Regions from separate parts of the Oceanobacillus aidingensis genome, predicted to be linked through region 2. Evidence: predicted binding sites of a transcription regulator. Region 2 holds the regulator's gene; the other holds the start of a gene.
The links. Region 2 encodes Rex, which represses fermentation and respiration genes when NADH is low (regulators of the CRP and FNR family bind a similar motif). Its sites were predicted from a motif close to TTGTGAAATATTTCACAA; they were not measured.
Positions count from the first base shown of each region.

Region 1: the regulator Rex is predicted to act here: its motif matches at 2,709-2,726, upstream of ACFO3P_RS09860 (FAD:protein FMN transferase).

Region 1 is NZ_JBHSFT010000014.1:70,459-76,022, reverse strand. Features, by position in the region: gene ACFO3P_RS09870 (energy-coupling factor transporter ATPase) at 1-584, opposite strand, end outside; gene menA (1,4-dihydroxy-2-naphthoate polyprenyltransferase) at 607-1,545, opposite strand; gene ACFO3P_RS09860 (FAD:protein FMN transferase) at 1,565-2,617, opposite strand; gene ACFO3P_RS09855 (FAD-dependent oxidoreductase) at 2,965-4,839, shown strand; gene ACFO3P_RS09850 (NusG domain II-containing protein) at 4,917-5,333, shown strand; gene ACFO3P_RS09845 (Gx transporter family protein) at 5,389-5,564, shown strand, end outside.
Region 2 is NZ_JBHSFT010000008.1:10,228-15,791, reverse strand. Features, by position in the region: gene groL (chaperonin GroEL) at 1-689, opposite strand, end outside; gene groES (co-chaperone GroES) at 751-1,032, opposite strand; gene ACFO3P_RS05585 (CPBP family intramembrane glutamic endopeptidase) at 1,481-2,185, shown strand; gene ACFO3P_RS05580 (DUF4305 domain-containing protein) at 2,187-2,381, shown strand; gene ACFO3P_RS05575 (redox-sensing transcriptional repressor Rex) at 2,500-3,135, opposite strand; gene ACFO3P_RS05570 (ABC-F family ATP-binding cassette domain-containing protein) at 3,493-5,427, shown strand; gene ACFO3P_RS05565 (CBS domain-containing protein) at 5,545-5,564, shown strand, end outside.

The DNA of each region.
Region 1 (5,564 bases), on a different contig from region 2:
ATGGTCAGCTGCTGCTGTTTTCGCAAATCATGTAAAAAACGCATGAATTCCTGTCTGCTTTTAGGGTCAAGCATCACCATGGCCTCGTCTAATACAATAATGGCAGGCTGTAACGCTAAAAGTCCGGCAATAGCGACGCGCTGCTTCTGTCCTCCAGATAAACGGGAAGGGTCATGATCTGCATAGCGGCTCATTCCAACCATTTCCAACGCACGATTTACCCGCTGCTTCATTTCATGATAAGGCATGTTCTGATTTTCCAAGGCGAATGCCACGTCGTCTTTTACGGTTGTTCCAATAAATTGGTTTTCCGGGTTTTGAAATACTAATCCGATATGACTGCGAAGCTCCCACTTGGATTCCTCTGTCAGCTCGATTCCATTAATATAAATGCTTCCTGAGGAGGGCGCGCGCAGACCAACCAGCAAACTGGCTAAGGTTGATTTTCCCGAACCATTATGCCCGACAACAGCCAGCCACTCTCCTTGTTCTGCGGTAAAGGAAAGGTCTGCTATCGTTTCCTCCTGCTTTTGCAGATTATAATGAAAAAAGACATTTTCTACGTTGACACAAGGCGTTGACATTTCTCCACCCCTCTCTCTAAGATTACAAAATGACGGATACAAGCAAGGTAATCGCCATCGTTCCATTTACGAGCATCATATTTTTCAAAGATAACGGAAAAGTTTCCAGCTTACTCTGCTTTTGTCTAAACCGTCTGATGCTTTTCGTGATTGGAATCAGCACCAGGCATACAAGCAAGGCATAGACAGGCAGCACCTGAAGCAGCACAGCAGTTACAATCGCTGCAAATGTGAGTACATAAAGCAGATGGAATAATAACAAAGCATGCTTTCTGCCGATATAATAAGGCAGGGTAAAACGCTTATTGGCAATATCCTCTTCCAAATCACAGATATTATTTGCCAGCATGATATTCGCAATGGTCAGTATACAGGGGAGCGAGACCAGGAAAATCTCCAGCAGCAGCAGGACATCCATTTCAAAGGTAATCATGCGTCCGGTCCAGCCTAAATGGGCTATTCTCTGATTAGCGGCATTGACATAGATAGCTAGAAACGTAATGCCAAATCCCATCGTCACACCGGAAAACACCTCTCCAAGCGGCATACGGGACAACGGAATCGGTCCAAATGTATAAAAGATACCAATCGCAAAACAAAGCATGCCAATAACCAGCACAAATAAATCCGTACGAAATACCAGCCAAATCCCTAATAGTGAAGCTATCGCCAGCATGGTAATAATCGTGGCCACCACTCTCTTTTCAGGGATATTTTCCTGTCCGATAATATTGGATTGTCTGCGATAGTCATCACTTAATGCCTTCTTATAATCCATGTAATTATTGATAGCCGTTGTAGTTAAATCAAACAGCAGCATGGCACTAAAGAAAATAGCTGTGTTTAGCGGTTCAAACATATCATAACGATAGATAACAAATAATAGTCCAATTAAAAACGGAAATAAACTAGCTAATTTGGTGCGAATTTCTACCAGCTTTAAAAACGTAGGCAGTGTCATCATAGCCCGCTCCCCTCACCTATTCTATTAACGTAAATTCCTCATCTGTCAGTTCAAAATTGCCGGCTAATCCATCGGTGATATAAACATTTTTGTCCTTTGTCACAAAGATGGCTTCTGCATCCTGCATCTGTTGAATAAAGTCCAATCCTTCCTCTAACCCTTTTGAATATAGCAGTGTCGAAAGTGCATCCCCGTCAATTGAATGCTCACTGATAACCGAAACACTGGCAAGCTCTCCTTCAAACGGATAGCCAGTCTGCGGATTTAATAAATGATGATAGATTTCACCCTCTACTTCTAAAAAACGTTCATAAATACCAGAAGTAACGATAGACTGATTCGAAGCAGTCAATCTGCCAACAGTTTCTCCCATTGGCAAGAATGGATTTTGAACACCAACAACCCAGGGATCACCTGATGTCTGGTTCCCCATAACATATATATTGCCTCCTAAATCAACCACAGCAGTGGTGACCCCTTCCTCCTCTAACAGTTCTATGACTTCATCAGCAATATAACCCTTCGCAATTGCTCCCAGGTCTAACCGCATACTGGATTCTGTCAGCATCACGCTTTGCTCTGCTTCATCGAGTTCTATTTTTTCATAATCAATCAACGGCAGTATGTCATCAATTTCCTCCTGCAACGGTTTTCTCGCATCATCCATCCCGATATTCCAAAGGCTGGTTAATGGACCGACAGCAATATCAAAGGAGCCCTCTGCCAATTCACTGTAATCCTTTCCTTGCTTAATCACCTGCCATACATCCTCTGACACCTCGACAGGGCCTTTTCCGGCCTGTTCATTGATTTCAGCCACTTCCGACCCAGCTTCATTGGCAGTCATTTGCTGTTCCAATACTTCAATTCGGTCAAACACCTTATCTAACGCCGACTCTTTATCCTTGTCATACACCTTTATCGTGATAACTGTTCCCAGTAAAAATTCTGTCTCACTATATGGATTGCTGATTAATGATGATGCATCGCTTGATGAATCGGCATTTTTAGAACAGCCTGCAATAATCAGCATCAGCAGCATCAGTGAGATACCAATTTGTTTCTTCATTTTCATACCTCCCTCGCCCTTGTGAATGTTAATAAACACCATAATAATTATTTTCATGTGATTTAATTCACAATTATTTACATAATTTTAATTGTGAATAATTTCACAAATATTACATGTTTATTGTATAATTTATTTCGTATCATGTCTATAAAAAACACAAACAAATCTATTATTACCAAGGATTTTGTCATGAAAATGACACACCTGATTATTTGATATTTTATTTTTAATTTGTGAACTATTTATCAAATCTATAGACTTTTTTCATGAATATGTTAGAATGAAATTGTTCAATAGTTCACAAAGTTAACATTATCTATTTTGATTACAAAGGAGTGAATACAATGGCGGAGAAAAATATTGTTATTATTGGCGCCGGCTACGCAGGGGTGCATGCAGCTAAGAAGCTGGCCAAAAAATACAAACGTGATGATTCTGTTTCTATTACTCTGATAGATCGACATTCCTATCACACCATGATGACAGAATTACATGAAGTAGCTGCACACCGGGTAGAACCATCTGCTATTCAATTTGATTTACGAAAATTATTTAACCGCACCAAAGTGAAACTCGTCACAGACAATGTTACCAACGTCGATCATGATACGAAGACCGTCACCACGGAACACGGTGAATTCGCTTATGACTACCTTATTCTCGGGATGGGCGGCGAAGCAAACGACTTTGGTACACCAGGTGTAAAAGAGAACGGCTTTACCCTCTGGTCCTGGGAAGATGCGATCCGCATCCGGCAGCATTTAGAGGATGTCGTCAAACGGGCAGCATTAGAACATGACCCGGAAAAACGCCGTGCCATGCTCACCTTTACAGTTTGCGGTTCCGGCTTTACCGGTATTGAAATGATTGGAGAGCTTATCGAGTGGAAATACCGTTTAGCAAAGGAAAATAAACTGGACGAAGAAGAAATTCAGCTGTATGTAGTCGAAGCGGCCTCCTCTATTTTAAATATGCTCGACCGAAAAAGTGCAGATAAAGCAGAAAAGTATTTAAATAAAAAAGGCGTGACATTGCTTAAAAATTCACCAATCGTGGAGGTGAAAGAAGACGCCGTCGTATTTAAATCAGGTAAAACCCTTTCCACACACACATTGATTTGGACAGCCGGGGTCAAGGCAAATTCGGATACAGAAGATTACGGTATCCCGACTGCCAGAGCAGGACGTCTGAAAGTAAATGAATATATGGAAGCAGAAAACTTGGAGAACGTCTATGTTATCGGCGACTTAGCCTATTTTGAAGAAGAGGAAGGCAAGCCGACGCCGCAAATTGTCGAAGCGGCCGAACAGACAGGTGTGACAGCAGCTAAATCCATTATTGCGGAAATCGATAATGGCCAAAAAGAAGCATTTGAAGGGAAATACCATGGCACGATGGTTTCCATCGGAGCCAGATATGGTGTGGCGAATTTAATGGGGCTGCGTTTAAGCGGCTGGCTGGCTAATCTGATGAAGCACTTGGTTAACCTGTATTATTTCTTCGGGATACGAAGCGGCTATTATATGTTTCATTATATTATGCATGAATTTTTCCAAACCAAGGATAAGCGCAACATTTTCAGAGATACAATTACCAGATATGGAAATGTTTTGTGGAGCTTGCCATTGCGATTATTTGTCGGCGGTTTTTGGCTCGATGAAGCAGCCTCTAAAATTTGGGGAGAATCTGTTTGGGGTGAAGTCACCTCAGGCTCTGCAGGTATTTCTCGATTATTTCAGGGACTCGGAGAAGATTCCTGGCTGACCGGGAACAGCGTGAACATGCCATTTGAATGGCTGCAAACAACCACCAGCAGTGCAAGTGAAGCGGTAGATGGCGGTGCAGAATGGGCCACTCCTATTTTAAGTGATATGCCAGGTATTTTTGAATGGTTTATGCAGATTATGCTGCCGACACCGGAAGTAGCTATCTTTATGCAGAAGGTTATGGCTTTCATTGAGTTATTCATCGGCCTTGCTATTGTATTCGGCCTTTTCACTTGGCTTGCCAGTGCTGCAAGTGCCGGATTCCTGATGATGTTTACTTTATCCGCAATGCTCGGCTGGGATCAAATCTGGGCACTCCCTGCTTCTATCGCCTTAATGAATGGTTCCGGACGTTCCATTGGTTTAGATTACTGGGCTGTTCCATGGCTGCAAAGAACACTGGGAAGATTCTGGTATGGAAAAGAGCAGGCTATCTATAAAGATCGTGAATAAAAACATCGGGCAGCCCGGCTTTTGCCGGGGAGATGAGTCAATATTTACTGAATGAGCTATAAGGGGGGGGGATGGGCATGAAGGATTTCTATCATATGCTGAAACCTTGGGATGTTATTCTTGTTATCCTGTTGGTTCTTCTATCTTTTCTCCCTATTGGCATCTTTGTTTTACAGCAGTCACAATATGCTGAAGAAGATTCAGTAAACGTTGCGGTGATTACAGTAGATAATGAAATTGTAGAAGAAATCCAGCTGACAGGGAATACCGAAACCAGAGAAATTGAGATTGAGGTATCCGATCATGACAATAACATTATTGAAGTAGACAATGAACGCATTCATATCAAAAGTGCTACCTGCTCTGACCAAATCTGTGTGCGAACCGGCTATATTTCCAGGCCGGGACAGACGATTGTCTGCCTGCCTCATAAGCTTGTCGTCGAGATTCAATCAGACAGCGGGGAAACAGAAGATATGATTATCAGCTCTTAAATCAATTTTGAGCAGCTTATATACACGTTCGGAAATAGATTGGGAGGGTCTGGCGATGACAAATAACCAGCGTCTTGTATACATTGCATTATTAGCTGCGCAGGCAGTCATTATCAGTTTAGTAGAAAGAGCCGTCCCCTCCCCTTTTGCCATCGCTCCAGGTGCAAAAATCGGTTTAGCGAATATTATTACGTGCATGGCGTTATACACGCTCTCTACAAAAGATGCGTC
Region 2 (5,564 bases):
TCCTGGATATTTCCAATTTTCTTATCTGTAATCAAGATATATGGATCTTCTAGTACAGCTTCCATTTTATCTTGGTCAGTAACCATATAAGGAGAAGAGTATCCGCGATCGAATTGCATCCCTTCTACTACTTCAAGCTCTGTGTTGAAGCCTTTTGATTCTTCAATGGTGATAACACCGTCATTGCCTACACGTTCCATTGCTTCTGCAATCAATTGACCTACTTCGCCGTCGCCTGAAGAAACAGCTGCAATTTGGGAAATTGCTTCTTTGCTTTCGATTGGCTGAGAAATGCCTTTTAATTCCTCTACAGCCAATGCTACTGCTTTTTCAATACCGCGGCGGATTCCAACTGGATTTGCGCCGGAAGTTACGTTTTTAAGTCCTTCACGAATCATTGCTTGAGCAAGTACAGTTGCTGTTGTTGTACCGTCACCGGCAACATCGTTTGTTTTAGATGCTACTTCGGATACAAGCTGTGCACCCATGTTTTCAAATGCATCTTCTAATTCGATTTCTTTTGCAATGGTTACGCCATCATTCGTAATCAGCGGGGAACCGAATTTTTTATCTAGAACCACGTTGCGGCCTTTTGGTCCTAAGGTTACTTTTACTGCATCTGCTAAGGTATCGACACCACGCAGCATTGCGCGTCGTGCGTCTTCACTAAATTTAATGTCTTTAGCCATGTTAATCTTCCTCCTTCAAATTGATTCACGGTTTCATTAAAGATTCATCGTATATTTTTGATTAGCCTACAATCGCTAAAATATCATTCTCACGAAGAATTAAGTATTCTGTACCTTCATATTTCACTTCGGTACCAGCAAATTTAGAGAAAATAATGCGGTCTCCTTCAGAAACTTCCAGTGCCACTTTTTTCCCATCTTCCACACGTCCAGATCCTACTGCAACTACTTCACCTTCTTGCGGTTTTTCCTTTGCAGAGTCTGGAAGTACGATTCCGCTTGCTGTTGTTTCTTCTTGTTCAACAAGTTTGATAACAACACGATCTCCTAATGGTTTAATCATGTAGAATTGCCTCCTTAATCCCAAATCATTTTATTTTTTATTAGCACTCTATACACTTGAGTGCTAACTCCAATTATTATAATAATTAATTCTTGGAAAAAATGCAAGCACGATGATGATAAATTTTTAGAAAAACTTGTATTCGCTTGTTCTTCAGCGAATCCTTCGTTTTTCTTATACTGCTCCATCGTGTTAGAAAAACTTAGATTCGCTTGCTTTTCAGTGAATCCTCAGTTTTTTTATACTGCTCCATCGTGTTAGAAAAACTTGTATTCGTTTACTTTTTGAAGATAACTTCTACTTTTCACTTTCTGCTTTCTTATTTTAACCCTTGTTTATTTTCTTTTTCAATGTTTCATGCATGATTTGATGTATTTTTGATTATAATTTTCAGTAACAGTTGTGTTAGAATATATCCTATGGCGATAATAGTTGAAGGAGCGTTTTTATGACTCGAAGATATACATATGTCATTCTCACATATATCATTATGCAATTTTCTGTTTTACTTATGGCCCCGCTGATTACATCCATATTTGGTGTAAACCTTGCGCTTGCCAGTATTTATTGGTCTGTCTTTAGTTTCACTCTTGGCCTTGTTATTGTTCTCTGGCTCTTAAAGCCTGATATGCAGGTCCGGGCTCATCCCGATGCTGTCGGGATCGGCGGTATTATTGTCTGGTCTGTTCTGGGAATTATTATGGCCCTTCTTTCACAAGGGCTGGCTGCCACCATTGAAATGGAGCTATTTGGAATCGATCCCGGTTCAGAGAATACCCAAGGCATTATGAACATGGCACGGGCTGTGCCAATTTTTATTGTTCTTCCGGCAATTTTGGCGCCTATTTTAGAAGAAATCATTTTCCGGAAAATTATATTTGGTTCGCTGTATAAAAAAATGAACTTTTTCTTTGCGGCTTTAATTTCTTCTCTTATTTTTGCCGTGATTCATACAGATTTTCTGCATATACTAGTATATGCTGCGATGGGCTTTGTTTTTGCATTCCTTTATGTACAAACAAAACGAATTCTTGTACCTATCATCGTACATGCCGGGATGAACACCCTTGTCGTGCTGGCTCAGCTTTCCTTAGATCCAGAAGAAATTCAAAAACGACTTGACCAATTACAACTCATATTCTTTGGAGGTTAACATGCATCAGCCTTATTTAATAAAAGCCATTCTTTATGTTTTATTCGGTGTTTTATTTATTTATGTCGGGGTTCTCAGCAAGGGAGAATCCGTCTGGGATACAGTTCCCCTTATATTCGCCGGATTTGCAGCTTTAACCTTCTATGCCGGCTTCCGGATGCTGCGATTCTATTTTAAAGTAAAGAATAAAAAATAAAAAACTAGCTCTTAGGCAGGAAGCTTCTTAAATTTAGAAGTTCTGTAAAGAGCTAGTTTTTTGCAATTAGAAAGCAGAAGATTGGTTAAGAAAACATTATGGAGCTTCTGTGCATATCCTACTCCTCTTCTAAGGAATAATGCTTCAAAAAGTATACAAGTGATTGCAATTCTACTGTTAAATCAATGTGATGGACACGAATATAGTTTGGAACGGTAATACGTGCCGGCGTGAAATTAAGAATACCTTTAATACCGAGCTCCACAAGGCGGTTCGCAGCGGCATCTGCTTCTTCTGCAGGTATTGTTAAAATAGCAACTTCAATTCCGCTTATTTTATCCTCTAATTCATTCACATGATACACGGGAACACCGCCAACTTCCGTGCCTACCTTGGAATCATCCGTATCAAACGCCATCGTGATACGAATATTATTGTTCTTTAAAAAGTTATAATGCAAAAATGCAGTTCCCAGGTTTCCAACACCAATTAAAGCAACATTCGTTATCTCATGCTGGTCCAGTGTACTTTTAAAGAACCCTAATAGATACTCCACATTATATCCGTATCCTTTTTTCCCAAGTGCACCAAAATAGGAAAAGTCTCTGCGGATCGTTGCAGAATCTACTTTAACAGCCTCACTTAACTCTTTGGAAGATACACGCATCTTCCCTTGCTGATATAAATTATTTAAAAATCGGTAATATAAAGGCAAACGCTTTGCTGTTGCCTGCGGGATTTTATTTTGTTCCATTTGAAACGGCCTCTCTTCAATTACTAATGTATAGGAAAACTTACATGTTAAATTATTTCATTTTTTGTACATGGATACTGCCATAATTTTACACGTTCGCTTTCATTATGTTGTAAATAACGCATTTATTCAATAGTACACACTCTATTATATAATTTTAACAGAAATACAGCCAACATAGCGAACTTTATTATAATTTTATTGTAGCTTCTATTTGGATACGTTACACTGATAGAAGGTATTACTTTCCTTTTACAGGATGGTTCAAGAAGACAGGATAAGCAATAACATGCTCGTCACCTTATTTTCATGTGCTTTTTGAACAGCTTTTTTTACGAGTCAGAAAGGATGGCAACGATGATTTTAATGCAACTAAATGGAATCTCTAAATCCTTTGGAGCAGAAGAGATTCTAGCTAATATAAAAATGGAAATAAAAGATAATGAACGGATTGCAATAGTCGGCCGCAATGGAGCCGGAAAGTCAACACTTCTCAAAATCATGGCAGGAGAAATGCCTTATGACGGCGGTGAGATCTTCCAGCCGAAAGACCTGACATTCGGCTATCTCTCACAGCATATGACGTTAGAGTCCGGAAAAACCATCTGGCAAGAGATGCTGGATGTATTTTCGCCTCTGCTTGCCATGGAGAAAAAATTACGTGAACTGGAAGCACAGATGGCAGACGCCTCCAATATGGAAGCATCTGATTATCAACAGCTGCTCGAAAGATATGATACGCTTCAAAATGAATATCAATCAAATGGCGGATATACGTATCAAGCGGAAATAAAATCTGTGCTCACCGGGTTGTCCTTTGGTGATTATGATTACGATACATTAATTACCGATTTAAGCGGCGGACAGAAAACAAGACTTGCCCTCGGTAAGCTTCTACTGCAAAAACCGCAGCTGCTTATTCTCGATGAACCGACGAACCACTTAGATATTGACACACTTACATGGCTCGAAGGCTATTTAGTAAGCTATCCAGGTGCTATCATTATTGTTTCCCATGACCGCTACTTTTTAGACAAAACTGTATCAATTGTTTATGAAATTTCCAGACATCATTCTAAAAAGTTCCACGGAACATACAGTAACTACTTAGCTCAAAAAGCGCTTGATTATGAGCAGGAGAAAAAAGAATTTGAAAAACAGCAGACAGAAATTAAACGGATGGAAGATTTTATTCAGCGTAACTTAGCACGCGCTTCTACGACGAAACGTGCCCAGAGCAGACGGAAAAAGCTTGAAAAAATAGATCGTCTTGATCACCCAGCCGGTGATGAATCCTCCGCATCAATTTCCTTCCAAGTGAACCGGCAGAGCGGAAATGATGTATTAAAAATAAAAGATTTAACCTTTCAATATCCTGATACGGATCAGCCGATTTTCAAAAACATCACGCTGCATGCTAACCGGGGCGACCGTATCGCATTGGTAGGCCCAAACGGTGTCGGCAAAACCACCTTATTAAAAAATATTGTCGGCAAGTATCTGGCAAATCAAGGTGAGATCCAGCTCGGGACGAATGTTCAAATCGGCTACTACGATCAGGAGCAGGCAAACCTTCACTCAAATAAAACTGTTCTGCAGGAGCTGTGGGATGATTATCCATTGATTAATGAGAAAGACATTCGTACAATCCTCGGGAATTTTCTATTCTCTGGCGAGGATGTCTTAAAACCTGTGTCCGCCTTAAGCGGCGGTGAGAAATCAAGGCTTGCTCTGGCAAAATTAAAAATGCAAAAAGCAAATTTGCTTATCCTTGATGAGCCGACCAACCATTTGGATATCGACAGCAAAGAAGTATTAGAAAGTGCTTTAATTGATTTTCCAGGAACTATTCTTTTTGTTTCTCATGACCGTTATTTTATTAACCGGATTGCCGATCAAGTTGCAGAAATGCAGGCAAGCAGTGTAAAAATATATCTTGGTGACTATGATTATTATTTAGAGAAAAAAGCAGAGGAAGAGGAACGAAGGCTGTTACAGCTGCAAAATCAGCAGAAGGTAACAGAAGAACCGGCAGCTTCAGCAAAAAAACGCAGCTTTCAGGAAGAAAAACAGCGTCAGCGGGAGGAACGCAAACGCAAGCGCCGTATTGAAGAGCTGGAAACAAGCATTGAACAGCAGGAAGAAACCATTGCAGCCATTGAACTGGAGATGACCAAGCCAGACGTCTTTGATGACCATAAAAAGACAATGGAACTAACCAATAAATTATCGGCTTTAAAAGAAGAGTTGGATCAGTTCATGGAGGAATGGGCAGAATTAGAAGAGAATTAAGCAATTGATATAATTTTCAGATTGTTGTATACTGAAAACAGGCAGAACCAATGCCTGTTTTTTTACTTAAATCAACATAGTAAACTATTCAATTCGATAAACGGAGGTTGTTATCCCGTGGCGATACCCATCGTTAC